Regions from separate parts of the Pseudarthrobacter sp. NCCP-2145 genome, predicted to be linked through region 3. Evidence: riboswitches for the same ligand, from Rfam matches in the RefSeq annotation. Region 3 holds a riboswitch; each other region holds the start of a gene.
The links. Region 3 has a riboswitch for S-adenosylmethionine ahead of NFU08_RS16920 (homoserine O-acetyltransferase). Riboswitches for the same ligand answer to the same signal wherever they lie in the genome.

Region 1 (9,883 bases), on a different contig from region 3:
CGCAGGTGGGAGCCGGCGTGCTTTTCGGACTGGGCAAATTCTCCAGGCTCTCGGCCACGCTGCTCACGGTGATCTCCCTGCTGAACACCTTTGTTGAGTGGCGCAGTGCGGACATCAGCAGCAAGGAAGGGCGGGAAAACCGCCGTAACCAGTTCCTCAAGAACCTGTCCCTGAGCGGCGGCGCCCTGCTGGCATCCGTTGACACCGCCGGCAAGCCGGGCCTGGCCTGGCGGGCTGAACACCTGGCAGCGGATGCACGCAGGAACGCCTCGCACCTGGCGGCCGACGCCCGGAAGACCACCAACAAGAAGCTCCACAAGGCGGACAAGGTTGTGCGGCGCGCCGTGGAACAGGCCACGGGGGCATAACACCGCATGACCGCAGCAGCCGCCGTCCGGGATGACTCCGGAATGCCCCTTCCCCATTGGCCCGCGCCCTTCGCGTCCCGGCCCGTCGATGCCACCGTCACCGTGCCCGGATCGAAGTCCCTGACCAACAGGTACCTCGTTCTTGCCGCCTTGGCAGACGGGCCGTCCCGCCTGCGGGCCCCCCTCCATTCGAGGGACTCAGCGCTCATGATCGAGGCACTCCGCCAGTTGGGGGCCACCATCACGGAGGTCCCCGGGGACGGTGCCTTTGGGCCCGACCTGGAAGTGGTTCCGCTGGACCCGGATGCCGCGTCACCCCGGACAAGGATCGATTGCGGGCTCGCGGGTACGGTCATGCGGTTCGTTCCACCCCTTGCCGCCCTGCGGAACGGCGGAAGCGTGTTCGACGGCGACCCCCATGCCCGCAAACGGCCGATGGGAACGATCATCGAGGCGCTCACTGCGCTGGGGGTGGCCGTATCGGCGGAAGGGGGCGGGACGCCGTCGTCGCTGCCGTTCGTTGTGGAGGGCACGGGCGAGGTCCGCGGCGGCCACCTGGTCATCGATGCCAGCGCGTCGTCCCAGTTCGTTTCGGCGCTGCTCCTGGTGGGCGCAAGGTTTACCGAGGGCCTGCACCTCGAGCACGTGGGCAAGCCGGTGCCGAGCCTCGACCACATCAACATGACCGTGGCGGTCCTTCGCGGCGCCGGGGTTGCGGTTGATGACTCGGTGCCCAACCACTGGGTGGTCAGCCCCGGCCCCATCCGCGCCTTCGACCAGCGGATCGAGCAGGACCTGTCCAACGCCGGCCCCTTCCTCGCCGCCGCGCTGGCCTCCCGCGGAACGGTGCGGATCCCCGGCTGGCCGGACGAAACGCAGCAGGTCGGTGACCTCTGGCGCAGCATCCTGGCCACGATGGGTGCGGAGGTAACGCTGGACGAGGGCGTCCTCACGGTCACGGGCGGACCCCACATCAAGGGCGGAGACTTCGCCGACACCAGCGAACTCGCTCCCACCGTGGCCGCCCTGTGTGCGTTGGCCACCGGCCCCTCCCGGCTCTCCGGCATCGCGCACCTGCGGGGCCACGAGACGGACCGGCTCGCCGCCCTCGTCGCCGAGATCAACCGCCTTGGCGGTGACGCAGAGGAAACCAGCGACGGCCTGGTGATCCGCCCCGCACAGCTGCACGCCGGTGTCGTCCACAGCTATGCGGACCACCGCATGGCCACTGCGGGCGCCATCCTTGGCCTCGCCGTGGAGGGCGTCCAGGTGGAGGACATCGGCACTACCTCCAAGACCATGCCGGATTTCCCCCGGCTGTGGGCAGACATGCTGGCGCAGAATGGCCCCGCCGAAACGGCGTCGGAAGGTTCCAGCGGTGGCGCGGAGGACTGATTCCTGGGATGAATCGGACGTCCGGATCCGTCCCAGCAAGAAGGGCTCCCGGCCCCGCACGAAGGACAGGCCCAGCCACGATGATGCCGTCACGGGGCGCATCATCACCGTTGACCGGGGCCGGTACACCGCAGTTGTGGGGGAGGACTCGGGGAACGAGAGGGTAGTCATTGCCGCCCGGGCCAGGGAACTCCGCCGGAACCCGGTGGTCGCAGGAGACTTTGTCTCGCTGGTCGGGGACGTCTCCGGGGAGCCGGACACCCTGGCCCGGCTGGTGAAGATCCAGGACCGCAAGACCCTCCTGCGGCGCAGCGCCGACGACACGGATCCCGTGGAACGGGCAGTGGTGGCCAACGCCGACCAGCTGGTGATCGTGGTGGCAGCCGCCAACCCCGAGCCGCGGACCGGCTTCATCGACCGTGCCCTGGTGGCCGCCTATGACGCCGGCATCGAGCCGATCCTGCTGGTCACCAAGGCGGACGTCAAGGATCCCGCGGAACTGCTGTCCAACTACACCCACCTGGACTTTCCCGTGATCATCAGCCGGACAGCCGATTCCGCCGCCTCGGGCATTGACGCCCGTTCCGACGACGGCCTGTCCGCACGGCTGGACAGCTCGGCCGTCGCCGAGATGCGGGGCCACCTGGACGGCAAGGTCACCGTGATGCTGGGGCACTCAGGCGTTGGAAAGTCCACGATGGTCAATGCGCTGACCGGCGCGGAACGGGCCACCGGCGGAGTGAACGCCGTCACGGGCCGCGGCCGGCACACGTCGTCGTCGGCCCTTGCCCTGAAGCTGGCGGATGCGCCGTCCGGAAGCTGGATCATCGACACCCCCGGCATCCGCTCGTTCGGCCTGGCGCACGTGGACCCGGACCGCATCCTCCGCTCCTTCCCGGACCTCTCCCCCGGCATTGACGACTGTGAGCGCGGGTGCAAGCACACCGCCACCGCCGTGAACTGCGGGCTGGACGCATGGGTGGGCGGGGGACATGCCGGCCCCACCGGAGCAGCACGGCTGGGCTCCCTGCGGCGCCTCCTCGGCACGGACCCGCGAATGGAAGCCCAGGAGGCAAAGGAACTGGGCAGCGTGACCTGACGGGCCCGCTTCCCGGCAGAACGGCGCGCAGACGGTAGTTTGGAACCATGATCCAACCCGCTTCGAGCTACAACGATGACCTGCGCCTGGCCCACGTCCTGGCCGATTCCGTGGATGACCAGACCATGAGCCGCTTCAAGGCCCAGGACCTCCACATTGAGACCAAGCCGGACCTGACGCCCGTCACCGATGCGGACAAGGCAGCCGAGGAAGCCATCCGCGGCCAGCTCTCCCGCTCCCGTCCACGCGATGCCGTACTCGGCGAGGAGTTTGGCAGCACAGGCCACGGCTCGCGGCGGTGGATTATCGACCCCATTGACGGCACCAAGAACTTCGTCCGGGGCGTTCCGGTCTGGGCCACCCTGATCGCGCTGGTGGATGAGGGCGAGCCGGTGGTGGGCGTGGTCAGCGCTCCCGCCCTGGGCAAGCGCTGGTGGGCCGCCAAGGGCATGGGAGCCTACATGGGGCGTTCACTTGCCGCTGCCACCCGCCTCCGGGTATCCAATGTGTCCAATCTGTCCGATGCTTCCCTTTCCTATTCGAGCCTTGGCGGCTGGAAGGAGCGCGGAAACCTCAATGAATTCCTGGGCCTTACCGAGGACGTGTGGCGGACCCGGGCGTTCGGTGACTTCTGGTCCTACTGCATGGTGGCCGAAGGTTCGGTGGACATCGCCTGCGAGCCTGAACTTAACCTCTACGACATGGCCGCACTGGTGCCCATCGTGGTGGAGGCGGGTGGCCGCTTCACCTCGCTGGAGGGCGAGGACGGTCCGTTCGGCGGCAACGCCCTGGCCACGAATTCCATCCTGCACTCCGAGGTGCTGCGCCGGCTGAACCCGAACCTGGACGACCTCCTTTAGTCCCGGCAGCACGAATATTCGACGGCGGGCACCCCCGAAAGGAGGCGTCCGCCGTCGTGATCTTCGGCGCAGGCGGGCCTTTTCAACCGCGCGTAACAAACCCCTTAACATTTCCGCGGGCTTTTAACCTTCACTGCGCATGTTCTACGCTCTTAACCAGGTCACGAGTGCCAGCGCAAAACCCCGGTTTGCTGGCCGGCAACCCTCCATTCGCGGTGGGGTGCCCCGGGTGACGACCAGGCCGGTCCGGAAGGGATGCGGCAAGCGCGGATTCCTGCACGGAGTCCTGTTCTGAAGTGAGGTCTCTGTGACAACTGCCACCGTCTCCCCCGAAGCAGTCTCGCCCCAAGCCACCGTCCAGCGTCAGGCAGCCGCCCTGCCGGGATCGCCGGCGTTTTCCGACCAGCGCCGCGCCGCCGCCGGCCGTCCGCTCGCAGCAGTCAGCGGCGCCGAGATCCAGGCCCCGCTGATCCATGGCGGCCACGCCCGGTACGCCAACCTGGACTATGGCGCATCCGCCCCCGCCCTCTCCGTGGTGTCGGCTTACCTCAACGAGATCCTGCCCTTCTACGCCAGCGTCCACCGCGGTGCGGGCTATGCCTCCCAGATCAGCACCTCGGTCTATGAGAATGCCCGCGCCATCGTCCGCGACTTCGTAGGCGGGCGCCCGGACGATTCGGTGATTTTTACCCGGAACACCACTGACTCCCTCAACCTGCTGGCGGGCTGCCTGCCCGTCACCGACGGGCGGCCCGACGGCGACGTCCTGTACCTCGACATTGAGCACCACGCCAACCTCCTTCCGTGGCAGGGTGTCCCCCACCGCAGCATCGTGGCAGAGGACACCATTGCGGCTACCATTGACGCGGTCCGCGCGGAACTGCAGCAGGGCGGCGTCAGCCTGCTCGCCGTGACCGGGGCTTCCAACGTCACGGGCGAAATCCTTCCCATCCGCGCCCTCGCCGCGCTGGCGCACGAGCACGGCGCACGGATCGCAGTGGACGCGGCCCAGCTGGCGCCGCACCGGCGGGTCGACATCACTGCGGACGACGTCGACTACCTCGCCTTCTCGGGCCACAAGCTCTACGCACCTTTTGGTGCCGGCGTGCTGGTGGGCCGGCCGGACTGGCTCGACGCCGGAACACCGCACCTTGCGGGCGGCGGCGCCGTCAAGGAAGCCAGGCTCGACGGCGTCAGCTGGGCAACCGGGCCGGCCCGCCACGAGGGCGGATCGCCGAACGTGCTGGGTGCGGCGACCCTGGCCCGCGCCACGCAGGTCATCGCGGAACTGGACCAGGACCGCTGGCATGCCCATGAAGCAGCCATCCGCTCCTTCCTGGTGGAAGGCCTGCAGGAGATCGACGGCGTCACCGTCCACCAGATCTTCAAGGACACCAACCCGGACACCGACACCATCGGCGTGGTCAACTTCTCCGTGGAAGGCTACGACGCCGGCCTGGTGGCCGCCTACCTCTCGGCAGAACATGGAGTGGGCCTGCGCGACGGCCGCTTCTGCGCGCACCCGCTGCTGAAGCGGCTGGGCCTTCCCTCCGGTTCCCTGCGGGCCAGCTTCGGCGTCGGCTCAAGGCTGGAGGATGCCGAACGTCTGCTGGCAGGCATCCGGGACCTTCGGACCAAGGGACTTGGCTGGGACTATGTGGTGGACGCCGGCCGCTGGGTTCCCGCCAATGACAACCGCACGTACCCCCACTGGGCGCCCAACACCCCGGGAACGGCCGGCGCCGCGCCCTGCATCGACGACTGACCTGCGGCTGGCCTGCCGGCCGGCGCCCTGCCGTTGCGGCTGATGCGGTAAATTCGGAGGACACCAAAGGAACCGGATGAAGGAGGCCGCGCGTGGCACGGGGTGGCCCACGGCTGGATCACGGCCGGCGCCGGGAGCTCGGCCAGAGCTTCCAGGACGGCGGCAGGCACTACCAGCAGGTGCGGCCCGGCTACCCTGCCGAATCAGCGCGCTGGCTGGTGCCTTCGGGAGCACGCGATGCGCTCGACGTGGGCGCCGGCACCGGGAAGTTCACTGAACTGCTGCTGGACCTGGGACTCTCCGTCGCGGCCGTGGACCCGTCAGCGGACATGCTCGCGCAGCTGGCTGAGCACGTCCCCGCCGCCACGGCTGTCCTTGGAATTGCAGAGGCGACCGGCCTGCCCGACGCGGCTTTCGACGTCGTCACCGTGGCGCAGGCCTGGCACTGGTGCGATGCCCTGAGGGCCAGTACGGAACTGGCCCGCGTCCTCCGTCCCCACGGAACGCTGGGACTCGTCTGGAACCAGCTGGACACATCCGTCCCCTGGGTCCACCGGCTCTCCAGGATCATGCATGCCGGGGACGTCTACAAACCCGGCCACCGCCCGCTCATAGGGCCCGAGTTCGGTGCGCTGGAGGACCACCTCACGCACTGGCAGGACTCCGTGACCACCGGAGACCTGATGGAACTGACAAAATCGCGGAGCTATTACCTCCGCGCCGGAGAGGCCACCCGGGCAAAAGTCCTGGCCAATTTGGACTGGTACCTTCACGAGCACCTGGGCCACGGACCGGACGAGGAACTGGAACTTCCATACCTGACGCTCGCCTGGCGGGCGGTCCGGGCATGAGCGCCCGCCAGTCCACGTGCGGCCAGGGGCAGCCGGTAGGGTGGATCCTGTGAAGACCAGCGCTCCCTCCTCCTCCATAGAGGACTACGTCAAGGTCATCTACTCCTTCACTGAGTGGCAGGACAAACCCATCACCTCCTCCCAGCTGGCACAACGCCTGGGGGTGGCCAATTCCTCCGTTTCAGAGATGGTCCGGAAGCTGAAGGACCAAGGCCTGGTGGACCACAAACCGTACAGTGCCATCAGGCTCACGGACTCCGGCCTGCAGCTTGCCCTCGCCATGGTGCGGCGCCACCGACTGATCGAGACCTACCTCGTCCAGCAGCTGGGGTACAGCTGGGACGAGGTCCACGACGAAGCCGAACTTCTGGAGCACGCCGTCTCGGACACGTTCATAGAACGCGTGGCGGCGAAACTGGGCAACCCGCAGCGGGATCCGCACGGCGATCCGATTCCTACGGCGGACGGCCAGGTCTTTATGCCCCGCGCGCACCTCATGGGAGAGCTGGACCAGGGCCACACGGGCCGCATCACCAGGATCAGCGACGACAATCCGGACCTGCTCCGCTACCTTGCGGCCGAGGAGATAGACCTCGACGCCGAAGTGGAGGTGGTGGGCCGCAGGCCGTTCGGAGGCGCCCTGGTGGTGCGTGTCCGGGACTCAGGCCGTACGCGCGACTACGACCTCGCCGATGAGATCACGTCGGCGCTGTGGGTGCACAGCGACCGACCCCATCCGGGCTGCCTTCTGGGGGACGCCGAATCTCCCGTAACCTTGCCCGGGGCATGAGCGGGCCGAAGACATCGTGGATGCCCAGGGCAGGCGCCTGGCTGGCCGTTGCCGCAGGGGGCCTGGCGGGGACAGAACTCCGGTACGTCCTGGGGCTGGTCTTTCCGGAACTCCCAGGATCCATTCCCTGGACCACCCTTAGCATCAATGTGGCGGGCAGCTTTATCCTGGCCGCCCTGACCACCGTCTGGATGGCCCGCCCGCGCACGCCCTTCTGGTTGCGGGCTGGGCTGGGGCCAGGTCTCCTGGGATCCTTCACCACGTTCTCCGCCGTGGTCTTTTCCCTGGACCAGCTGGTGCGGGAGGGGGAGCACGGAGTGTGGACTGCGTACCTCGGCCTGTCCGTGGTGCTGGGGCTGGCTGCGGCGGGCCTCGGATGGCGGACCGGAAAGCTTGTTGGCCGCCCGACCGGGAGCCGTCAGTGACCGCCGCGGCCCTGGTGGGGATTTTCGGGGTGGCAGGCGCCCTCGTCCGCTTCGGCATTGACAGCTGGTTCGCCCATCACAGCTCCCGGCAGACTGTGCGTGCCGGCAACCATGGGGCCGGGACCCCCGTGAGGCTGCACTGGCCCTGGGCCACATTGCTGGTGAACGTGGCGGGGTGCTTCATAATCGGCACTGCGCACGGTCTCACTGTGGGACTGGGACTGGGTGCGGAGTGGCAGGCGGCGCTGGCGACAGGCCTGGCCGGCGGGCTCACCACCTTCAGTTCCTGGACCACGGCCACGGTGCGGCTGCTGAGCGAGGAACGCCTCGGGTCGGCTGCGGTGAACGTTGCCGCCAACCTGGTCCTGGGCCTGGCTGCGGCCGCGGCGGGGATCGCCCTGGTGTCTGCGGTATAGAAGGCGCGGCCCCGGGGGCCTTGATTTGGTGGGCTCCCGTATCGTGGATGGTGATGATTAGCAGACGCGACGCGGCCATTGCCCTTGACGTACCGATGGAGATGGCACAGCGCCACGGCCTTCCAAAATGGCTGACCGAGGCCCAGCTGGGCGAGATCCTGGACAACCCTCCGCCCTGGCTGGTCCAGTCCCGTGCCAACCGCACGGGCAAGCGCCCGGTCTGGGTCCACCTCGAATGCGCGGTCTGCGGCTACGAGGAGGCGGCCCGCCCCAAGAAGTGGTGGCCCGACTTCACCTACGTGATCTGCGGCCACCACCGGCCGGACGAGGTGCCGGCGGTCCGCACGGGGTTCGTCCGGAGCGAATTTGACGGCGTTGGGACACGTTTTGTGGGCATCGCAGACGTCCCCGTTCCGGACTGATTCCATGCCATTCCAGGCCATTACATTCGGGACTGAATAGGCGTAACTTACGAAGAGGGACGCAGCCCGTCCCCTGCTGTAAGGAGCACGCCATGCCGGACAAAACACCGCACCAGAACCTCGCAAAGAAGCCGGTCAAGACCATCAAGGAAAAACGCGCCGAGAAGAAAACCAAGCACCCTGAGGCTGCCCAGGACCCCGTGGCGCATTTGAAGAAGCGCCGGTAGGCCTACTGCCCGTCTGCCTGCATTTCTTCGGGCACGGCGACGAGGTCTTCTCCCCTGCCGTGCCGCAGCACCCTGATCGGCAGTGGCTGTCCGATCGCATCGGCGAACAGCAGCTTCTGCAGGCTCTCGGCGGTGCTGACGGCGCGGCTTCCGGCTGTGAGGATGATGTCACCGGCTTCCAGGCCCGCGCGGTTTGCGGGTGATCCGGCCAGGACCTCCACCACCCTGAGCCCGTCCCGCTGGCCCGTCCTGATCACTGCGCTGGCGTTCAGCCTGATCGGCGTGCTGAGCACACCCAGGTATGCCCTCCTGACCCGCCCATCGTTCAGCAGGGCCGCGATGATGCGCCGTGTTGTCGTGTTGATGGGAACGGCGAGTCCCAGTCCGGCGCCTGCCACGGCAGTGTTGATGCCCACGATCCTGCCATGCGCGTCCGCCAGCGCGCCTCCGGAGCTGCCTGGGTTGAGGGCGGCGTCGGTCTGGATGACGTCCTCGATCACCCTCCGGTTGCCACCGGCCCAGACCGGGATGGAACGGCCCAGGCCGCTGACGACTCCCGCCGTGACCGACCCCGCCAGCCCGAGCGGATTCCCGACTGCGATCACCAGTTGTCCCACACGCAAGGTCTCGGCGTCGCCGAAGCGGGCGGGGGCCACCCTTGGTGCCTTGCCGCGGACCACAGCGAGATCCGATAACGGATCCACGCCCACGAGCTCGAGATCGGTCCGGCTGCCGTCGGCACATGCGGCGTGACCCTTGTTGGCACCGGCCACCACGTGGGAATTGGTCAGCAGGTAGCCGTCCTCGGTAAAGAGGACCGCAGAACCTGCCCCCACGCGGAACCTGCCGTTCCGGCGGGTGCTGGTCATTTCTATGGCCGCGACGTGCGGCGTAACGGTCTCAGCCACCCGCATGACCGTCTCCGAATAGGAGTCCAGCGCGCCGTCGTCGTACTCTTCGGGACTGGGCTCACGCATCTGGTTCATGGGGCACCTCCTGGCTGCTCCGCCGCTGGTTCCGGCCACTTCCGGCCCGGCCTGGGCCGCGACGCCGGATCTTATAGAGGACAACCCATGGATGCCGGCCGCTAGTCCCAGGCCCCGCTACGCCGTCGGTGAACAGGCAAGCCGCGCTTAAACACCGAAAGACCCGGACGCAATGTCCGGGTCTTTCAGTCTGCCTTGCGGCATTTTCAAAATGTGGAGATGGGGGGAATTGAACCCCCGTCCGATGTCGTGTTGTCAGGGCTTCTCCGGGCGCAGTTT
Region 2 (9,883 bases), on a different contig from region 3:
GGGCCTATCAGCGCAATCGGGGGCTCCTGGCGCCGTGGGAGCCGAAACGCACTGACAGCTTCTTCACCAGCGGGCACCAGGCGGACACCATCCGCGCCAAGCTCGCCCAGCACGCGTTGGGCACCGAAGTCCCTTGGGTCCTGGTCCAAGAAGAGGACGACGGCGGAGGCAGAGTGCGCGCAGGCCAGCGAACCGGGCGCGTGGTGGGGGCAGTGACGCTGACGGGAATCGTCCGCGGCCCCTTCCTCAGCGCCAACCTGGGCTACTGGGTGGACCACGAACTCACCGGGCAAGGGATCGGCACTGCCGCCGTTCTCCACGCAGCCAGCTACGCCCGGACGGCGCTTGGACTGCACCGAATCCAGGCGGCAACCCTGCTCCACAACACAGCGTCGCGGCGGATCCTGCAGCGGGCAGGGTTCCGGGAGATCGGGGTTGCTCCGGACTACCTGAAGATCGCAGGGCAGTGGCAGGACCACCTGCTCCACCAGCTGATCCTGCCGCACTCCTGAGCACCGCGCGTCAGCCCCCGGCAGGAGCGCACGGGCTGCGGTGGCCGGGGCATCCTCAGGTAGGGATGATCCTGAAGAGAAACCGCGTGCGCACCATCGCCCAGAGGAGTCCCAGCACCACGGCGTAGGCCAGGGTGTTGATGAGGATGTTATCTTGCTGGAGGGCCGGGATGTTGGCGATGACGGCGATGAGAACCACATGCATGATGAACACATAGAGGGTGGCGCGGCCCAACGGGACCAGGAACCAGCCCAGGGCGCGCTGTACCGGTTTCCAGTACGCGGTGAGGAAGGCATAGGCCGCCACCACCAGGACCAGGACGTTGAGCAGCCGGCCCGGGGCAAGGTAGGTGCGCCCGAAGAAGAGGTCGTACATGGCCCGGTATGCGGTGTCCGGAATGATGGCAAGGCGGACGTCATACCCGTTGGCGAGGTACGGGTTGCCCCAGGATACGAAGGCGAACGCGAAGGCCAGGGCGGTGCAGGCCACCACCACCCAGGTGTGCGCTGAAAGCCAGGCCACGATGCTCCGCCGGTGGAACCCGGCCGCCAAGCCGATGACGAACAGCACCTGCCACACCAGCAAGGGGAAGGAATCCTCGAACTGTGACGGCAGGAGCCGGAAACGCGTCACCGTACCCACCGCGTATACGGCCAGCGATGCCGCCAGCACCCAGACAGCCTTGCCGCGGTTGAGGGCGGCCAGGATCAGCGGGCTGGCCAGCAGCAGCACCACATAGAGGCCCATCACGTTGAACTGCCAAGGCCCGAACTGGAGCAGCAGGATGGCGGGAAGCACCTGCGCCGGAACGGGAAACTGGAACAGCGTTTCCATACCCGCGTAAAGGTCGTAGGTGCGTCCTGCCCCTTCGTGCCCCGCTCCGCCGGTGCCCTGGTCCACGAAGGTTGTGAGCGCGTCGGTCCGGAAGGCCGGCAGCAGCGACAGCAGGAAGACGCCCACCAGCACCACCAGCGCCGTTACGTAGAGCTTGCCTGCCCGGCGCGAGGTGAGGTCCACCACCGTTCCAAAATCGTCCTTCGCCCTGGGCCCATACACCATGCCCACCACCAGGCCGGAGAACAGAACGAACAGCTCGGCACCCGAAACGAAGCCCACCGCTTCCTGGGTCAGGAGCTGGAACAGCGACACCATGCCCAGGTGGTTCACCACCACGAACACGATGGCCAGGCCACGGAGCAGGTCCACGCGTGAGTCCCTGCTGGAAGGGTCGCTGTAGCCCCACGCCGTGACCGCACCCAGCCTGGCGGGGAGTTGCCACAGCGCCACCAGGAGGATGATGAGCGCGGCCCCAACGGTCCAGGCGGCAGCAGCCGAAAGCGTGTTGGACCTGACAAACCCGGGACCCGAACTGACATCGGTAACAGGCCCCGTCACGATGGGCGCTTCCTCAAGCCGGCTGTGGGCAGCGTCCGCGATGCCGGCGTTTCCGGTGAGCCGCCAGTCGATGCTGGCCACGCCGGTGTCCCGTGTGCTGGTGCGTTCGTCCCAGACCACTGCCCCGGTCAGTGCGAAGTCGGCTGATCCGGCAACGCCCAGGACCTGGTCCCACCAGCCGTTCTTGATCTCCGCTTCCGCGGCGCCTCCGGAGGACGGGCTGTAGAAGGCCGACGTCTGCAGCATGAAGGGCTTGTCCCGCCCCGCGGCATATGTCCCGTAGAAGCTCTCCCCGCCGGAGGCCGTCAGCATCTCCTGCAGCTCACCGGTTCGGGGCACGGTGTTGACGGCGCCGCCCCCTGCGGTGTCATCGTGGTAGGCAGTCAGGCCCACCCAGTCCACGGCGTCGTCCCCCGGATAGTAGGGTTCATAGGCCTTGTCGGAGCCATTCCAGGTGCCGTCGCCATTGGTATCCAACAGGTTGAAGCCTTCGCTGCCGGGCCCGGGCGCATTCCGGTTCCGGTCAAAGGGGTAGTCCTTGCCCAGATACGGTTCCCACACCATGACAAAGCTGCCACGGGCACCACCATCCCGAAACGCCGCCGCCACCGCCTGGAATGCCTCCCGGTAGCCGCCAGGCTGTTGCCCCCACTCCACCCAGCTGGTATTCATGTCCGGCGCAAAGCGGATAAGCAACTGGCCCTTGAAATCCCCCTGCATCCGGCGCACTTCCCCCGCAAAGGCTGCGGCAGCGCCAGCGGTGACCTGGTCCAGCGGGACGGCAGGCCTCACCGTGAGCATCGCATGGGCACCCTGCCCGGCGGACTGCTCCAGGAACTCGCGGATATCGTTCTCCTCCGAGGCACGGAACGGGAAGGCGATGTCGTGTCCGAAGATTGCGGGGGATGCCCCGAGCCTTTCGGAGAAGCCGCCGGCGGTGTCCTCTCCCCATTCGAGGACTGCGCCCAGCAGCGGCTTGCCTTCCTCCGTGAAGTTTCGGGCGGCCTGCGCTGAGCCGGCGGGCACCACCACCGCCAGGACGGCCATCATCACGGCGGCGAGGAGCGCGGCCACCCTGTGGAGGGGCTGCAGCCGGCGGCTCCGGGCGGGACGTGTGGGCGCGGCGGCGGATGGCGTGATGATGAAGACCCCCAGGGACTGATTTCTCCAGTAGCGGGGCGGCGGCCCCTGCAGAAACTTTATCGGCCCGACCCGGGCGACAGGCACCTGGCGCCCGGGCACCCCAAGTGGTGTCGCCGTCGTCCGTTCCAGGGAGGTGGCGGACGCATCTTCGGCGCGGCGCCTCCGCGCTGCATCCTTCAGTTACGCAACATGACGACGGCGGCGGTGCGGCGCCGGGCGGCAAGTGTTACGTTTTTGGGGAGTAATGAGTACCGGCGCCAAGCCCTGACTGGCCGGTCGGCAACCCTCCTTCCACGGCGGGGTGCCTCAGGTGAATACTCGGCATATCGACCATTCGAGCTGCAAGCGTGAGAGAAGGAGATCCGTCGTGTCTGACGCACCTGCCCCTGAAGAAAAACTGTCCTATCGCCTCATCAGCGGCCCGGACGACCGTGCATTCTGTGAGCGCATCTCGGCCGCCCTGGCGGAGGGCTATGTGCTGCACGGCAGCCCGGCGGCAACCTTCAACGGCAGCAGTGTCATCGTGGCCCAGGCCTTGGTTCTTCCGGCGGCGATCGCTTCCGCGGACGCCGCAGTGGCGGACGCCGTGGACAACCTCGAGTCCGCAGGCGACGACCTTGAGTTCGACGGCGAGGGCCACGCATGAGCTACGCAGGGGACCTGACGCCGCAGGAGGCCTGGGACAAGCTGGAACAGGGCGCCATCCTGGTGGATGTACGCACCGAGGGCGAGTGGGCCCACATTGGTATTCCCGACACCAAGGCAACCGAGAACGATCCGCTGTTCATCCAGTGGACTTTCCCCGGCGGCATCCCCAACCCTGACTTCATCAACGACCTCAGCCAGCAGGCGCCCGAGGACCGTTCAACCGAACTGGTGTTCCTGTGCCGCTCCGGCCAGCGGTCCATCGCGGCAGCCATAGCGGCCACCCAGGCCGGCTTCACCTCCTACAACGTGCTGGAGGGCTTTGAAGGCGACCCGGACCGCTTCGGCGAACGCACCGTCAACGGCTGGAAGAACCGCGGCCTGCCAACCAACCTGGGAAAGATCTAAGTGACCTTCAACGAAGACGCCGCCGGCTGGAGCCCCGACACCCAGGCCGTGCGCGGCGGGCTGGACCGCACCAACTTCCAGGAAACCAGCGAAGCCATCTTCCTGAACTCGGGCTTTGTCTACGAATCCGCCGCTGCCGCCGAGCGCGCGTTCACGGGCGAGGACGAGCGCTTTGTGTACTCCCGCTACGGCAACCCCTCCGTGGCCACGTTCCAGGAACGTCTCCGCCTGCTGGAAGGAACCGAGGCGTGCTTTGCGACGGCGTCCGGGATGTCCGCGGTGTTCACCGCGCTGGGTGCCCTGCTGGCCGCCGGCGACCGCGTGGTTGCTGCCCGCTCGCTGTTCGGGTCCTGCTTTGTGATCCTCAACGAGATCCTGCCGCGGTGGGGCGTGGAAACCGTCTTCGTGGACGGGCCGGACCTGGAGCAGTGGCGCGAGGCCCTGTCCAAGCCCACCACCGCCGTCTTCTTTGAATCGCCATCCAACCCGATGCAGGAGATCGTCGACATTGCCGCGGTCAGCGACCTGGCGCACGCAGCCGGGGCGACCGTCGTCGTCGACAATGTCTTCGCCACTCCCCTGCTGCAGCGCTGCGGGCAGTTCGGCGCGGACGTCATTGTCTACTCGGGCACCAAGCACATCGACGGCCAGGGCAGGGTGCTCGGCGGCGCCATTCTGGGCACCAAGGAGTTCATCGACGGACCGGTGAAGCAGCTGATGCGCCACACCGGACCGGCGTTGTCCGCGTTCAATGCCTGGGTCCTCACCAAGGGCCTTGAGACCATGGCGCTCCGCGTCAACCATTCCTCGGCCACCGCCCTGCGGCTCGCGGAATGGCTGGAGGAGCAGCCCGCCGTCAGCTGGGTGAAGTACCCGCTCCTGAAATCCCACCCACAGTACGAGCTGGCCGCGAAGCAGATGAGCGCGGGTGGCACAGTCCTCACCCTGGAACTTGCGCCCTCCGGGGGCCGCTCTGGGAAGGAAGCGGCGTTCGCGCTGCTGGACGGCCTGCGGATCATCGACATCTCCAACAACCTGGGCGACGCCAAGTCCCTCATCACCCACCCCGCCACCACCACGCACCGCGCCATGGGTCCGGAGGGCAGGGCGGCAATCGGCCTGAGCGACGGTGTGGTGCGGCTTTCCGTCGGCCTGGAGGACGTGGACGACCTGATCGGCGACCTGGAGCAGGCGCTCAAGCAGATCTAGCACTCCGGACGGTGGTGGGCATGCCTGGAACGGTCGCTGCTCCCGGCTGGCGGCTGCTGTCCACCATCCCCTGCCTGAGCAGACCTGCTGGGCATCGCCGCCGGCGCGGCCCTACAGCGCCTGTTTCCGGTACGTCTTTTGGGGATATCCGGCCCCTATTCATCAGGTGCCGATAACGGAGAGGCTGACTTTCACGGCGTCGCCTTCACTGATCCGGGCCCTGGCCCTGATGGCCTTCTTGACTGGCAGGAGGTACGTCCCCTTGTGAGCGTCCGGGAAGAGCGAGGTCTGCCAGGTGTGGCCGGAAATTTCCGCTGTCACCTGGATTGAGCCGAACGCTTTGCTGTGCCCTGCGTTTCGTGCGCGGATATCGTCCGCCACGTCCGGTGGCAGGGTAAGGAAATGCCAGCCGGCCTCGCCCGGGTACAGCCACAGTGCGGCTGTGAAGGAGTACGACGACGTCACGCGCCGAGTATGGCACGCCTGCGGTAGTGCCGCCAGGGTTGTGGATATCCAGCCGGCCACTAGTCATCCACAGCCCCTGCCACACTGCCCTTTTTGTCAGACCCCCGCTGGAGGATGTCTGTATGGAAAGCACGACGGCGGTGGTGGAGGCGGAGGCGGCAGTTGACGCTTCGGTGGCTGCTTTTAGGGCGGTGCTCAGCGGCGCTGCTGTTTCCGGTACGACTGGTTCCGGTACGGATGTTTCTGGTCTTGGTGGCGTTGAGCCTGGCGCTGACGCTGGCGGGGTTGGTGATGATCCGTTGCAGCGGGTTGCTGATAATGCGTTGGATGTTCTTGCGGGGGTGGCGCGGTCGGAGGCGAAGCTGGCAGCGGTGAAGGCGCGGGCGGTTCAGGTGCTCGCTGCCGCCACGAGTGTGGTGAACGGTCCGCCGTCCTCGCCGCAGGAGGCCACCGGCCAGGACCGGAGCCTGGTGGCCGAGGTCGGCTGTGCGCTGGTGATCGGTGACCGTGCCGCCGGTGCCTTGTTGGCCGAGTCCCACGCCCTGGCCACGGCCCTGCCCCGAACCCTCGCCGCGTTGCAGGGCGGTTCAATCTCCTGGCAGCATGCCCGGGAAATGGTGAACCAGACCGTGGGCCTTGACCGGGCCGGAGCCGCCGCGCTGGAGGCTCACTTCCTGGACCCGGACACGCCACGGCCGGCCGGGGCGGCGACGATCGGTGAGATGCCGGCGTACCGGTTCAAAGCCAAGGCCCGCACCTGGCGGGAACGCCACCATCCCGAATCGCTGGAGAAACGCCATACCAAGGCCGCGGCGGACCGGCGGGTCGAATACCGGCCTGACCAGGACGGGATGGCCTGGCTCTCGGCCTGCCTCCCCGCCGACCAGGCCATGGCAGGCTGGAACCGGCTCAACGCCCTCTCCCGCGCCGCACAAGGACCCACCGAACCCCGCACCCTCACCCAACTCAGTGCCGACCACTTCGCCCAAGCCATCCTCACCAGCGGCACCAATGCCAGCATCGGCGACGGGGCAGGAATAGGAACGGATCTCACCCCTTCGTCGCGGATCCGGGCGCAGGTCCTCGTCACCGTGCCGGTCCTCTCCCTCATGGGAGTAACCGACGAGCCAGCCATGCTCGACGGGTACGGACCCATCCCAGCCTCGATGGCACGGGACCTGGTCGCTAACGGAGCTGATTCGTTCCACCGGGTCCTGGTCGATCCGCGGGACGGGGCGCCGTTGGAGATCGGGCGGAGCAGCTACCGGGTCACCAAAGCCATGCGGAACTGGCTCCGGCTGCGGGACGGCCAGTGTCCCTTCCCCGGCTGCAGCAACCCGTCGTTGGATAACGAGGCAGACCACCTCCTCGCCTGGCACCACGGCGGGACCACCGGGATCAGCAACCTCGGACAGCCCTGCCCGAAACATCACAGACTCCGGCACACCAGCGGCTGGACACCGACAGCAGCCACCAAGGACGAACCACCCGGCTGGACCTCACCCACCGGACGCCACTACAAAAGCGAACACCAGGACTGGGAACCACCCCACTGGCCAGACTGGGTTACTGAAACGTGGAGTGCGGCAACGAAACCGGAAGGACAACCGAGTTTGGCGCTCGGAGGCATGCCCGTCCAGGGCTTTGTTGAGCACTTTGGGATGCCCCAGGACCTGGACCTGCCCGATAATGTCGATCCCCCAGACGTGGACGTTCCAGAAGACCCGGGACCCACCGAGGATGAACTCCCCAAGGACCCGTTCCCTGAGTGGCACCTCCTTCTGGAAGCCTCCCTTGCTGTCCTTTAGGAGAGAGCAAACATCGCCCCTGTAGGACAGAGCAAGGTCGCCGGACTCGGAGGTCTGCCCAGCGCCCCCGGGCATAAAGCGGGCCAGCCTCCCATGGCATATGCCGTGCCGTACGCGCAGCCCCTCGTCGGCCCAGGAGGCAGCCCCTGTCTGCTCAAGAGGCAGCCCCTCGTCGGCCCAGGAGTGCCTATGACTGCCGTACGCGCAGCAGGTCCGGGGCTGCTTCCACTTCTGAAAGGTCCATGGCACCACGCATGGTGATATTCACTGCGTGGTTGACCACGGCGCCCAGGCCTAGGTCCTCGGGCGGTGAACCTTCCATGGCCCTGTCCCGGACCCGGCGCTGTTCAGCCGCTCCGGTGCCGCGGGCGATGATGTCCTCCACCCCCTGCCGAACGATGGCGAGCTCCCCTTGTTCGTCCAGGACCGGCGCCAGGTAATCCACCAGCGAACGCACCACATCCGCGGCCCGGGCCGGCCGGAAGGTGCCGAAATCCAACAGCTCCCCGCTAAGCCCGCTGTTGCTCGCCTGCCATGCAGCCATGCGCAACAGCACAGTGGGCACCGGCGCGGGGTCCACCCCGTCCCGCCACTCCCGGCTGGCCGACTCCACCAGTGCACGCACCAGGAGTGCGATGAGCGCGGCATCCTCGGCACGGAGGCAGACATCGGCCACCCGCACTTCCACAGTGGGGTGGTTGCGCGAAAGCCTGGCGTCGAAGTAGAGCATCCCCTCGTCCAGCATCACTCCGCTGTCCAGCAACCGCGTGACCACCCGCCTGTACGCAGGGTAGGTCCCGTAGATCCCCGCGGGTCCTGAGGTGGGCCAGCGGTTCCAGGCCTGGGTCCGGTAACTCTCGAAACCGGTCGGCACACCGTTCCAGAACGGCGAGTTCGCACTCAACGCGGTGAGCACGGCAAGCTTGTCCCGGATCCGGTCCAGGACCGCCACGCCTTCCTCCGGCGATTCAATATAGGTGTGCACATGGAAGCCGCACGTGAGCTGCTCCTGCGCTGTGAGGCCGAAGCGCTCCAGCATCCGGGCATACCGCGGGTCCGGCGTCGTGTGGCTGGTGGAGGCCAAGGGCGAGGTGGCCAGCGCCGCCACCCTGGCACCGTTCTTTTGGGCAGCCCGGTCAGCAAGCGTCCGGCCAGCACGGATCTGGTCCAGCAGGACGCCGTACTCGAGGCAGGGCCGCGTCTGGGTCTCGATCTGCTCAAGCTTAAGCTCGGCACTCAAGCCCATCTCATCGTCGTCGTAAACGGTCTTGTCTTCGGTTTCCAGCGAGCGGGCATCGGGTGCATCATCGGCCGCCATCCTGTGCCCGGACAACAGGGCATCGGCCAGCGCAAGCGGCTCCCCCGTTGTGGGGTCAACAATCAGGAGCTCTTCCTCGACGCCGAATGTACGCATACTGTCATTCTGCGGCAGGCAGGAAGATTTTGGAGGGGCTCCGCCATTCATGACGAACCGTGAATGATCAGTCCTGGAAGTACTCCACCTTCGCGCCAATGGCGTTCAACCGCTCCGCCAGGTCCTCGTAGCCGCGCTCAATGACGTAAATGTTCCGCAGCTCTGACACTCCACGTGCGGCAAGCATCGCAAGCAGCAGGCAGGCGGCAGGGCGCAGTGCAGGCGGGCAGCCCACCTCCGCGGCACGCCATTTCGTGGGCCCGTTGACATAGATCCGGTGCGGATCCAGCAGCTGCACCTGAGCGCCCAGCCGGTTGAGTTCCGTCAGGTAGATCGCCCGGTTTTCGTAGACCCAGTCGTGGATCATGGTCTGGCCCTGGGCATTCGCGGCAATGACGGCGAAGAAGGGCAGGTTGTCTATGTTGAGCCCCGGGAACGGCATGGGATGGATCTTGTCCTCCGGAGCATGCAGCTCCGAAGGCTTGGTGGTGACATCCACCAGGCGCGTCCGGCCATTCCGTGCCATGTACTCGCCCGAGATCTCCAGCTGCTGGCCCATCTGCCCCAGCGTTGCCAGCTCAATTTCCATGAACTCAATGGGCACGCGCCGGATGGTCACCTCGGAATTGGTGACAATGCCCGCGGTGATCAGGCTCATCGCCTCGATGGGGTCCTCCGACGGGAAGTACTCGATGTCGGCGTCGATGGACGGGCGCCCCGTGATCTTCAGGGTGGTGGTGCCGACGCCCTCGATCTCCACGCCCAGCATCTGCAGGTAGAAGCAGAGATCCTGCACCATGTAGTTGGGGCTGGCGTTCCGGATCACGGTTGTTCCCTCGCGGTGGGCGGCTGCCATGATCGCGTTTTCGGTGACGGTGTCGCC
Region 3 (9,883 bases):
CATCGGCTCGATGAAGCGGCTGGCGTCGGCCACTGCATCCGCCTCGCCGCCCACCATGAACGTCAGCGTTCCTGCCTTGGCGCCGCTCATCCCGCCCGACACCGGGGCGTCGACGAAGCGGAAGCCGGCGGCAGCGGCGGCGTCGTGCAGTTCCTTCGCGGCTGCGATGTCGATGGTGGAGGAATCGATGAGGAGGGTACGGGTATCGGCGTGCGCCAGCACCCCGTCGCCGCCCAGGTAGACCGCCTTGGCGTGCTCGCCTTTCGGAAGCATGGTGAACACGGCGTCCGCGCCCGCGACCGCCTCGGCGATGCTCCCCGCGGGCTTTACCCCACCGGCCTCTGCCGCGGCCAGGGCTGCCGGGTTGAGGTCGAACCCCCTCACGTCATGCCCGGCCTTTGCCAGGTTCGTCGACATGGACCCGCCCATGTTCCCCAAACCAATCCAACCGATTACTGCCATGGCTTAAGCTCCTTTGCTTTGTCTCCGGCCGGCGGCCGTAAAGTCTGTGTCCACCATCACACCCCGCTATAGTGCAATCAAGGGAAAAAATCACAGATGGCATGTGCACTGATGCACATAGATGGGAGGCAGGGATGGCGCAGCTGCCGAGTCCGGACGACCTGCTGATCCTGCTGACAGTGGCCCGGCTGGGGCGTTTCAACGCCGTCGCCGAAACGCTGGGCACGACGCACACCACCATTTCGCGCCGGATCCTGGCCCTCGACAGGCAGCTGGGCGGCCGCACCCTGGAGCGAAGCCCGCATGGGTGGGAACTGACGGAGCTCGGAGCTTCGGCCGTCGCCGCGGCGGAAAGGATCGAGGAAACACTGGGTTCACTGGCCGCTGCCACAAGCCAGGACCGGGACGCTCTCTCCGGCATGGTGCGCATCAGCACCTCGGACGGTTTCGGCGCCGAATTCGTCACGCCCGCGCTGGTCCGCCTGCAACAGCGGCATCCACTGCTGAACGTGGAAATGTTGAGCGCCACGCGCAGGGTCAGCCAGAACCGCTCCGGCGTGGACCTTGAGGTGGTGGTGGGCCGCACCGACGTGAGCAACGCCCAGGCCATCTTCCTGACCAACTACTTCCTCCGGCTTTACGCCAGCCCCGCCTACGCGGCGGAGCACGGCCTGCCGGGAACGCCCGACGGCGTGGGGCAGCACGGCTTCGTCTCTTACGTTGAGTCGGCGCTCCAGGTGGCCGAACTGGGGCACCGGTCCTCGCAGCTGCCGATGCCGAAGTCCAGCTTCCAAGCGACGAGCATTTTTGCCCAAGTCGAGGCGGTCCGCCGGGGCGCCGGGATCGGGCTGCTGCCGAACTTCATGGTGGCGCGCAACCCGGATTTCGTTCCGGTACTTCTCGAAGCGTTCCAGCGCCAGGTCCCCATCTGGGCCGTGGCCCGCCCGGAGTCGCTGCGGTCCGCGCGGGTGCAGGCCGTGATCGGCGCGCTCCAGCATGAGGTGGCGGAGCGCCAGGATCTGCTGGCCGCCTGAGCTGCTGTTGGGACACTGCGCTGTTGACAACCCGGGTAGTGGCCGGCGTGCCGGTTTCACGCCTGGAAGAGCCGCCTCACCACCTGCCCGGCTGCGAGGGCATCAAGGCCTTCGTTGATCTCCGCGAGGGGCCTGGTGTCCGTGTGCAGCAGCTCAACGGGGAGCCTGCCCTCGCGCCAGTACCCCAGGTAGAGGGGAATGTCCCGGTCCGGGACGGCATCGCCCATGTAGGAGCCCAGCAGCCGCTTGCCCGCGCCGGCAAACTGCAGCGCAGGCACCGTCAGCTCCGCGGTGGGGTGCGGCAGGCCGACGGAAACCACGGCGCCGCCCCTCGTCACATGCCCGAGGCAGGACGCAATCACCCTTGCCGAGCCCACGGCCTCGACCGCGATGTCCACACCGTCACCGGCGGCTTCCGCGATCAGGCGGCCGGCGTCCTCCGGAGTCCCCACCGCGGTTGCCCCACACTTCAGGGCAAGTCCGTGCTTGGCCGTGTTCGGATCAATGGCAATGACGGCGGAGGCACCGGCGAGCGCGGCAGCCATAACGGCCGAAAGCCCCACGGCACCGAGACCGAAAACGGCGATGGACTGGCCCTCCCGGATGTCGGTCGTGTTGAGGACGGCACCCATTCCGGTGAGCACGGCGCAACCGAACATCGCCGCGACTGTGTCGGGGACGTCGTCGTCGATCACCACCACTGATTCGCGGGCCACCACCGCGTAATCCGCGAACGCCGAAACCCCCAGGTGGTGGTTGATCCGCTCCCCCGCAGGCGTGCGCAGCAGCGCCTCGCCGTGCAGAAGGTCCCCGGAGCCGTTGACCTCCGCTGCCCGGTGGCAGAGCGCGGGCCGCCCCGCCAGGCAGGCGCGGCAGGAACCGCAACTGGGGACGAAAACGAGGACAACGTGGTCCCCCACCGCAACGTCGGTGACGCCCTCACCCACCGCCGCCACACGTCCCACGGCCTCGTGCCCCAGTGCCATGGGAAGCGGCCGGACGCGGGATCCGTCCACGACTGACAGGTCTGAGTGGCACAGGCTGGAGTAGGTGACGGTGACACCCAGCTCGCCGGCGCGGGGTTCGGGACGGCTGAGCTCCTGGACCACCAGCGGCTGCGCTTCGGCATAGCTGGTGCCGGGAGGGACTGTGGAATAGAGGACTGCTGCTCGCATGGTGTTCCTGACTTTATGGTTGTCAACAGGCAGCTGCCCGGCCCTGCGCTGCGTGCAGGTCCGGGCAGCTGCCGTGTCCGTGATGCTGTGCCGTGGGGACTGCTTCCTGACGGCTATTTCTTGGCTGCGGCCAGAAGGTCGGCGGTGCCCTGGGCGTCGGCGGCATCAACGTCATGCAGCGAGATACCGCGGGTTTCCTTGAGGAAGAACACTGAGATCGCAGTCACCACGCAGGCGCCCAGGAGGTAGAACGCAACCGGAACGGACGAGCCGAAGCTGCCCAGCAGCGAGCTGGCGATGATGGGCGCCAGCGAGCCGGCCACGATGGAGGTCACCTGGTAGCCGAGGGAAACGCCCGAATACCGCATGCGGGTGGGGAACATTTCGGCCATGATGGACGGCTGGCCGGCGTACATGAGGGCGTGGAACAGCAGGCCGATGGTGATGGCCGCCAGGATAACCATGTCATTGCCGGTGTCCATCATGGGGAAGGCGAAGAAGCCCCAGGTTCCGGCGAGGATTGCACCGGCCATGTATACCGGGCGGCGTCCCAGGGAGTCGGACATCTTGCCCACCAGGGGTACTGCGCAGAAGTGGATGAAGTGTGCCACCAGCAGGAGGAGCAGGATGCGGGAGGTGTCCGTCTGCACAACCACCTTCAGGTAGGTGATGGAGAACGTGACCACGAGGTAGTAAAGGATGTTCTCCGCGAAGCGCAGGCCCATGGCGGTGAACACGCCGCGAGGGTACCGGCGGAAGACTTCGGCAACACCGTAGCCCTTGTTCTCGACAGTGACTTCCTTGCGGGCCTCCAGGAAGATCGGCGCGTCCTGGACCTTGGTGCGGATGTAGTAGCCGATGATGACGATCACTGCGGAGAGCCAGAAGGCTACGCGCCAGCCCCAGCCGAGGAAGGCTTCCGGGGAGAGGGTGGAGGACAGGGTGAACAGCACGGCGGTGGCGAGCAGGTTGCCCATGGGGACAGCGGACTGCGGCCAGCTTGACCAGAAGCCGCGGGACTTGTTCGGGCTGTGCTCGGCGACGAGGAGCACAGCGCCGCCCCATTCGCCGCCCACCGCGAAGCCCTGGACGAAGCGCAGGAACACCAGCAGCGCCGGCGCCCAGTAGCCGATCTGCGCAAAGGTCGGCAGGCAGCCCATGAGGAAGGTGGCAACACCCACCAGGATGATGCTCAGCTGCAGCAGCTGCTTGCGGCCGAACTTGTCGCCGAAGTGGCCGAAGACGATGCCGCCGATGGGGCGGGCAACGAAGCCGACCGCATAGGTGACGAAGGCTGCGATAATGCCGTCCAGCTCGGTTCCGGAGTTGGGGAAGAACAGCTTGCCGAACACGAGAGTGGCGGCGGAGGCGTAGAGGAAGAACTCGTACCACTCAACCACGGTGCCGGCCATGGAGGCCGTGACGACCTTCTTCAGGCCTGAGGACTTGACGTCGGTTTCCTCGGGCCGCCGCGCGGCGGACTTTTCCGTACTCATTGATGAACTCCTTCGGCGTCTTCTTCGACACCACTGGGACAGTCTGAGGCGGATACGTGTGATTTTGGCCACGAACCGCCGGGTCCCAACGAGTATGGTCCGCCTGAACGCCAAGCTCAACGGCGAATCATGCAGAGGCTATCTGCATAAATGCACATTTACCTGCCTGTGAGGGGCAGCCTTAAGCCGAAAGGTGCGCCCTGAGCTGGCGGCCCAGCTGGCCTATTTCGGTCAGGAAGCCGTCATGGCCTATCGGAGCTTCAATGACGTGGACGTCCACTTCTCCCGGCAGGGCGGCGGCAAGTTCCCGGGACTGGGCCGGGAAGTAGAGCCGGTCAGAATCCACGGCTGCCACAAAGAAGCGCGCACCCGACCGCGCCAGGGTCTCGGGAAGCGGCCCCCGGCCCCGGCAGATGTCGTGGCTCATCAGGGCCTCGGTGATGGCGATGTAGCTGTTGGCATCGAACCGCCGGACCAGTTTGTTTCCCTGGTGGTCCAGGTAGCTTTCCACCTGGTAGCGTCCGCGGGCGGCCAGGACACCACCCTGCAGGGGCGACTCCGGAGCCTGCGGTTCGCGGCCGAACCTGCCTTCGAGTTCCGCCGCTGAGCGGTAGGTGATGTGCGCGATCCGCCGGGCCAGGGCCAGCCCGTCCTCCGGGAAGGGACCGCCGTAATAGTCGCCGCCCTTGAAATTCGCATCCTGGCGGATCGCCAGGGTCTGCGCCTGGGCGAAGGCAATCTGCTCGGCCGTGCTTGCGGCCCCCACGGAAATCACCGCGCAGCGCTGCACCCGCTCCGGGAACGTGATGGCCCACTCAAGTGCGCGGGCTCCGCCCATGGAACCTCCGAGCACCGCAAACCAGCTCCTGATCCCCAGCTGGTCAGCCAGCCGGGCCTCTGCCACAGTGCTGTCCCGCAGCGTGACCAGGGGAAACCGGGATCCCCAGGGAGCCCCGTCCGGTGCCGGCGACGACGGACCGGTGGACCCGTAACAGCCGCCCACAATGTTGATGGACACCACAAAGAAACGGTCCGTGTCCACGGGCGCACCCGGCCCTGCCAGCTGCTCCCACCAGCCCGGTTCGTCGGTGTCGCCGCGGGTCACGTGGGTGCTGCCGGTCAGCGCGTGTTCGATCAGGACGGCATTGCTGGCATCCGCGTTAAGGGTGCCCCAGGTTTCGTAGGCCAGCGTGACGTCGGGCAGGTAGCCGCCGGCTTCAAGTTCCAGCCCCCCAACGGAGGCATAGCGGACAATTCCGTGTTCGGGGACGGTGGTACGGGTGACGGTAACCGTCATGGCAAGACCTCTTCTACGCGCTTGCCCGCCGTCGAATGACCGGCAGGCCAGGTCTTCACCCGGGGCACCCCACCGCGGAAGGAGGGTTGCCGGCCAGCAAGCCGGGGCTGTCACTGGCACTCATGACCTTGTTCGAGTGTACGAAACAGCCCCCGCCTGCTGCCAAGAGTGTGACTGGTTGTGACTTCCCCGGCTTGCCGCCGCAGTGGGTTCCCTGGGCGTCCGGCTAGGCTCCGGTAGCGTCCTTCGCTGCCCGGAAGCCTGCTTCCAGGTCCGCCAGGATGTCATCAATGTGTTCGATGCCCACGGACAACCGGACCAGCCCGGGGGTTACGCCGGCAACAGCCTGCTGCTCCGGGGTCAGCTGGCTGTGGGTGGTCGACGCCGGGTGGATGACAAGGGAACGGACGTCGCCGATGTTCGCCACATGCGAGTGCAGCTCCAGCGCGTCCACGAAGCGCTTGCCCGCCTCGGCTCCGCCAGCGAGGTTGAAGGACACAATCGCGCCCGTGCCCTTGGGGCCATACTTGCGGCCCCGCTCGTACCACGGGCTGGAGGGCAGCCCCGCATAGGCGACGGATTCGACGTCGTCCCTTCCTTCCAGCCAGCGCGCCACTTCCGTGGCGTTGGCAACGTGCCGTTCCACGCGCAGGCTCAACGTCTCAAGGCCCTGTGCGATCAGGAATGCATTGAACGGGGAGACGGCGGAGCCCAGGTCCCGGAGCAACTGGACGCGGGCCTTGAGGATGTAGGACAGGTTGGCGCCCAAGCCACCGTCCTTGCCGAGGTCCCTGGCGTACACCAGCCCGTTGTAGGTGGGGTCCGGGGTATTGAAGCCCGGGAACTTTGCGGGGTCCTTGCCGAAGTCGAAGTTGCCTGAGTCCACGATCACGCCGGCGATCGCGGAGCCGTGGCCGCCCAGGTACTTGGTTGCCGAATGGACAACGATGTCCGCTCCCCATTCCAGAGGCCGGATCAGGTACGGGGTGGACAGGGTGTTGTCCACGATGAGGGGCACACCGGCATCGTGTGCCACCTGGGAGATGCCATCGATGTCCAGGACGTCCTGCCGGGGGTTGGATACCACTTCGCCGAAGAACAGCTTGGTGTTGGGCTGGACCGCGTCACGCCACTGGTCGAGGTTGTCCGGGTCCGCTACGAAGGTGACGGAAATACCGAACTTCTTCAGGGTGTGGGCGAAGAGGTTGTAAGTCCCGCCGTACAGGCTGGGGCTGGCAACGATATGGTCCCCCGCCTCGGCGATATTGAGGACGGCGAAGGTCTCGGCCGCCTGGCCTGAACTCAGCAGCAGTGCCCCCAGCCCGCCTTCAAGGCTGGCGACCCGCTGTTCCACGGCCTCCTGGGTGGGGTTGCCGATGCGGGTATAGATGGGTGCCAGTTCAGCAAGGGCGAAGCGGTTGGCGGCGCTCTCGGCGCTGGGGAACACGAAGGACGTGGTCTGGTAGATAGGGAGTGCCCGGGCGCCCGTGGCACTGTCCGGCTCCTGTCCTGCATGGATCTGGCGGGTTTCGAATGACCATCCGTTGGACAATTAAGGCTCCTTTGACTGGGCCCGGCATGCTCGAAGCACCGCGGGCCGCGCTTGCCATCCGGCCGATTACCGGACAGCCAGGTCCTCACCCGGGGCACCCCACCGCGGAAGGAGGGTTGCCGGCCAGCAAGCCGGGGCTGTCACTGGCACTCATGACCTGAGCCCAGTGTAGGAACAGCGGGTGTCCGCCGCCATGAGTGTGACCGGTTGTGACTTCCGGCCCTGGTCCGGGGCGGAATTGTCCTCACGCAGGGCGGGTGGAGAGGCCCCGGATGTTGATTTCCCAAGGTTCCACAGGAGATGCGCAGGATTGCGCGAAGTTTGGCCGTTTGACGCCGGTCCTCCGTTAGATTTGAGCCGGGAAATCGTCACCCGGCAGTTCTCCTCAGACACCAAAGGAACACATTCCGTTGCCCCAGTTCTTGCGCCTGGCACGTCGCGCCGTCCTTCTCTCCGCCGTCGCCCTCTGCTCAAGCGCGGTGGCAGCAGCGTCCTGGCCGGCACCCGCCGCGGACGCCGCCCCCGCTGCGCCTGTTGCCTCGCCGGCAAACGACGGCGGCCGCTACCTTGTCCAATTCGCCCCGGGAAGGGACGTCCCGGCCGAGGCGGCGGCCCTCCGCGCCCAGGGAATCGGTGTCACCCGGACATTTACGAAGGCCGTGAAGGGCGCCGCCATCGAGGCCAGCGCGGCGCAGGCTGCCGCCCTGCTCCGCTCCGGCCGGGCGGCAGCAGTGGAGCCGGACCACGCCGTCACTGTCTCCGAGACGCAGCGCAACGCCCCGTGGGGGCTCGACCGGATTGACCAGCAGGCTCTTCCCCTTTCCACCACCTACACTCCTGCTGGCACCGGCCAGGGCATCAGGGTCTACGTCGTGGACACCGGGATCCTCGCGTCACATGTCGATTTCGGCGGCCGTGTCACGGCGGGGTGGACAGTCAAGGCTGACGGCTTGGGCTCAAGCGACTGCAACGGACATGGCACGCACGTGGCAGGAGTAATCGGCGGCACCGTCCATGGTGTGGCCAAATCCGCCACCCTCATTCCGGTGCGGGCTTTGGCGTGTGATGGCTCCGGCCTCTACTCGGACATCATCGCAGGGCTCGACTGGATTGCAGGGCAACACCGGCCTGGCACTCCCGCCGTCGTCAACCTGAGTGTCGGCGGCCCCACCAGCAGCGTGCTCGACGCAGCAGTCCAGTCCATCATCTCCAACGGCATGCCTGCCATCGTCTCAGCCGGAAACAACGCTGTGGACGCCTGCACGGCTTCCCCGGCCCGCACCCCCGCCGCCGTCACAGTGGCGGCCAGCGATTCTTCGGATCGTCAGGCCTCTTTTTCCAACTTCGGCAAATGCGTAGACCTCTATGCTCCCGGCGTTGGCATCAGCTCCACCTGGCACACGTCGACGACGGCCACAGCCTCACTCAGCGGAACGTCCATGGCCACCCCCCATGTGGCTGGCGCTGCCGCACTCATCCTGTCCGGCAACCCCCTTTTGACACCTGGGCAGGTGGCTGATCGGCTGGTCTCTTCCGCGTTCGGGGGAACCATTACAGCAACCGGAAATGGAACGCCGAACCGGCTGCTCCAAACCCCGTCAGCTTCGGTCAACGCCTTTGCAGTGGGGGGCGCGATCGGGGCCAAGTACTACTCAATGGGCGGACCGGCGTCGCAGCTGGGCGCTGCCACCAGCCAGGAGCAGACCGTCCAAGGCGGGGCACAGCAGCAGTTCCAACATGGCCTGATTTTCTGGTCTCCTTCAGGTGGGGCACACCCGCTGTGGGGAGCAATTGAGAAGAAGTGGTTCAACGGGCATGACGCGGGCTACCCCATCCGGGACGAGGAACCTCTGGGCGGCGGAGCCATAGCCCAGCACTTCACGAACGGAACGATGTACTACACACCGCAGATTGGCCTGCATTACATCGGAGCCGGAATCCGGGAGGCGTGGTGGAATAAGGGAGGGCAGACCGGAGTAGCCGGTTATCCTGTGTCCGACGAGAGCCGCTGGTATGAGGGAGGCGCCGTCCAAGCCTTTCAGGGCGGAACCTTTTATTTCACACCCCAGTACGGAACCAGGCTGCTGCAAGGGGCCATCCGATGGGAGTACGAGCGAAGGGGAGGCTATCTCTTCATCGGGCGCCCGGTCACCGATGAGTACTCCTTGAATGCGTCCACTCGTGCACAGCGCTTCGACAACGGCATCATCTACTGGTCCAACGGAAGCATATGGACCGACCGGCTTTAGGGTGCAAGCCAGACCGGTCCATAAGCGCGCATTCCCGGCCGTTGTCAGCAGGGAATTCGAGCACGGCTGCCGCCAAAAATCCCAGTAAGGCTACCCTTAGCTGAGAGCCCGATCACAAAGTGCCAAGATGTTGCCATGCGCATGGATCACGTCTCTTACGCCTGTGAACACGATGGCCTGGCTGCCACCACCGAACGTATTTCCTCTGCCCTCGGAGTTGAGGCAGTGAAGGGTGGAGTGCACCCGCGGTTCGGAACCCGGAATATGATCATCCCGCTTGCGGGGCACAAGTACCTTGAGGTCGTTGAGGTCCTGGACCACCCGGCTTCTGACAAGGCCCCCTTTGGCCAGGCAGTGCGGGCACGCTCCGCCGCAGGTGGCGGATGGATGGGCTGGTGCGTCGAAGTGGACGACCTCGCCCCCTTCGAGGAACGCCTGGGACGCTCGGCAGTCAACGGCAACCGCAAATTCCCTGACGGCCGCGAACTCGTGTGGAAGCAGATCGGCATCCTCGGCTTGATCGCGGACCCCCAGGTCCCGTACATGCTCAAGTGGGAGGGCGACCCTTCCCTGCACCCGTCCAACGCCTACGAGAGCAACGTCAAGATGAGCTGCCTC

Region 1: linked by a shared signal. The riboswitch ahead of NFU08_RS05435 (aminotransferase class V-fold PLP-dependent enzyme) and the one ahead of NFU08_RS16920 (homoserine O-acetyltransferase) in region 3 are both predicted to bind S-adenosylmethionine.
Region 2: linked by a shared signal. The riboswitch ahead of NFU08_RS13240 (DUF1737 domain-containing protein) and the one ahead of NFU08_RS16920 (homoserine O-acetyltransferase) in region 3 are both predicted to bind S-adenosylmethionine.

Annotation. Positions count from the first base shown of each region.
Region 1 is NZ_BRCG01000004.1:254,572-264,454, reverse strand. It holds gene NFU08_RS05455 (DoxX family protein) at 1-368, shown strand, start outside; gene aroA (3-phosphoshikimate 1-carboxyvinyltransferase) at 375-1,763, shown strand; gene NFU08_RS05445 (ribosome small subunit-dependent GTPase A) at 1,747-2,862, shown strand; gene hisN (histidinol-phosphatase) at 2,910-3,722, shown strand; SAM riboswitch class IV at 3,882-3,995, shown strand; gene NFU08_RS05435 (aminotransferase class V-fold PLP-dependent enzyme) at 4,030-5,487, shown strand; gene NFU08_RS05430 (class I SAM-dependent methyltransferase) at 5,580-6,338, shown strand; gene NFU08_RS05425 (metal-dependent transcriptional regulator) at 6,388-7,128, shown strand; gene NFU08_RS05420 (CrcB family protein) at 7,149-7,553, shown strand; gene NFU08_RS05415 (CrcB family protein) at 7,550-7,969, shown strand; gene NFU08_RS05410 (hypothetical protein) at 8,023-8,391, shown strand; gene NFU08_RS20820 (hypothetical protein) at 8,484-8,618, shown strand; gene NFU08_RS05405 (S1C family serine protease) at 8,621-9,604, opposite strand; RNA gene ssrA (transfer-messenger RNA) at 9,816-9,883, opposite strand, start outside.
Region 2 is NZ_BRCG01000014.1:40,478-50,360, forward strand. It holds gene NFU08_RS13230 (GNAT family N-acetyltransferase) at 1-512, shown strand, start outside; gene opgC (OpgC domain-containing protein) at 568-2,958, opposite strand; SAM riboswitch class IV at 3,292-3,405, shown strand; gene NFU08_RS13240 (DUF1737 domain-containing protein) at 3,419-3,697, shown strand; gene NFU08_RS13245 (rhodanese-like domain-containing protein) at 3,694-4,104, shown strand; gene NFU08_RS13250 (O-succinylhomoserine sulfhydrylase) at 4,105-5,313, shown strand; gene NFU08_RS13255 (DUF1905 domain-containing protein) at 5,476-5,778, opposite strand; gene NFU08_RS13260 (HNH endonuclease signature motif containing protein) at 5,901-7,586, shown strand; gene NFU08_RS13265 (glutamate--cysteine ligase) at 7,774-9,000, opposite strand; gene NFU08_RS13270 (UDP-N-acetylglucosamine 1-carboxyvinyltransferase) at 9,068-9,883, opposite strand, start outside.
Region 3 is NZ_BRCG01000022.1:2,164-12,046, forward strand. It holds gene mmsB (3-hydroxyisobutyrate dehydrogenase) at 1-462, opposite strand, end outside; gene NFU08_RS16905 (LysR family transcriptional regulator) at 597-1,496, shown strand; gene NFU08_RS16910 (alcohol dehydrogenase catalytic domain-containing protein) at 1,553-2,671, opposite strand; gene NFU08_RS16915 (MFS transporter) at 2,785-4,167, opposite strand; gene NFU08_RS16920 (homoserine O-acetyltransferase) at 4,349-5,464, opposite strand; SAM riboswitch class IV at 5,477-5,592, opposite strand; gene NFU08_RS16925 (bifunctional o-acetylhomoserine/o-acetylserine sulfhydrylase) at 5,691-7,016, opposite strand; SAM riboswitch class IV at 7,059-7,174, opposite strand; gene NFU08_RS16930 (S8 family serine peptidase) at 7,427-9,265, shown strand; gene NFU08_RS16935 (VOC family protein) at 9,401-9,883, shown strand, end outside.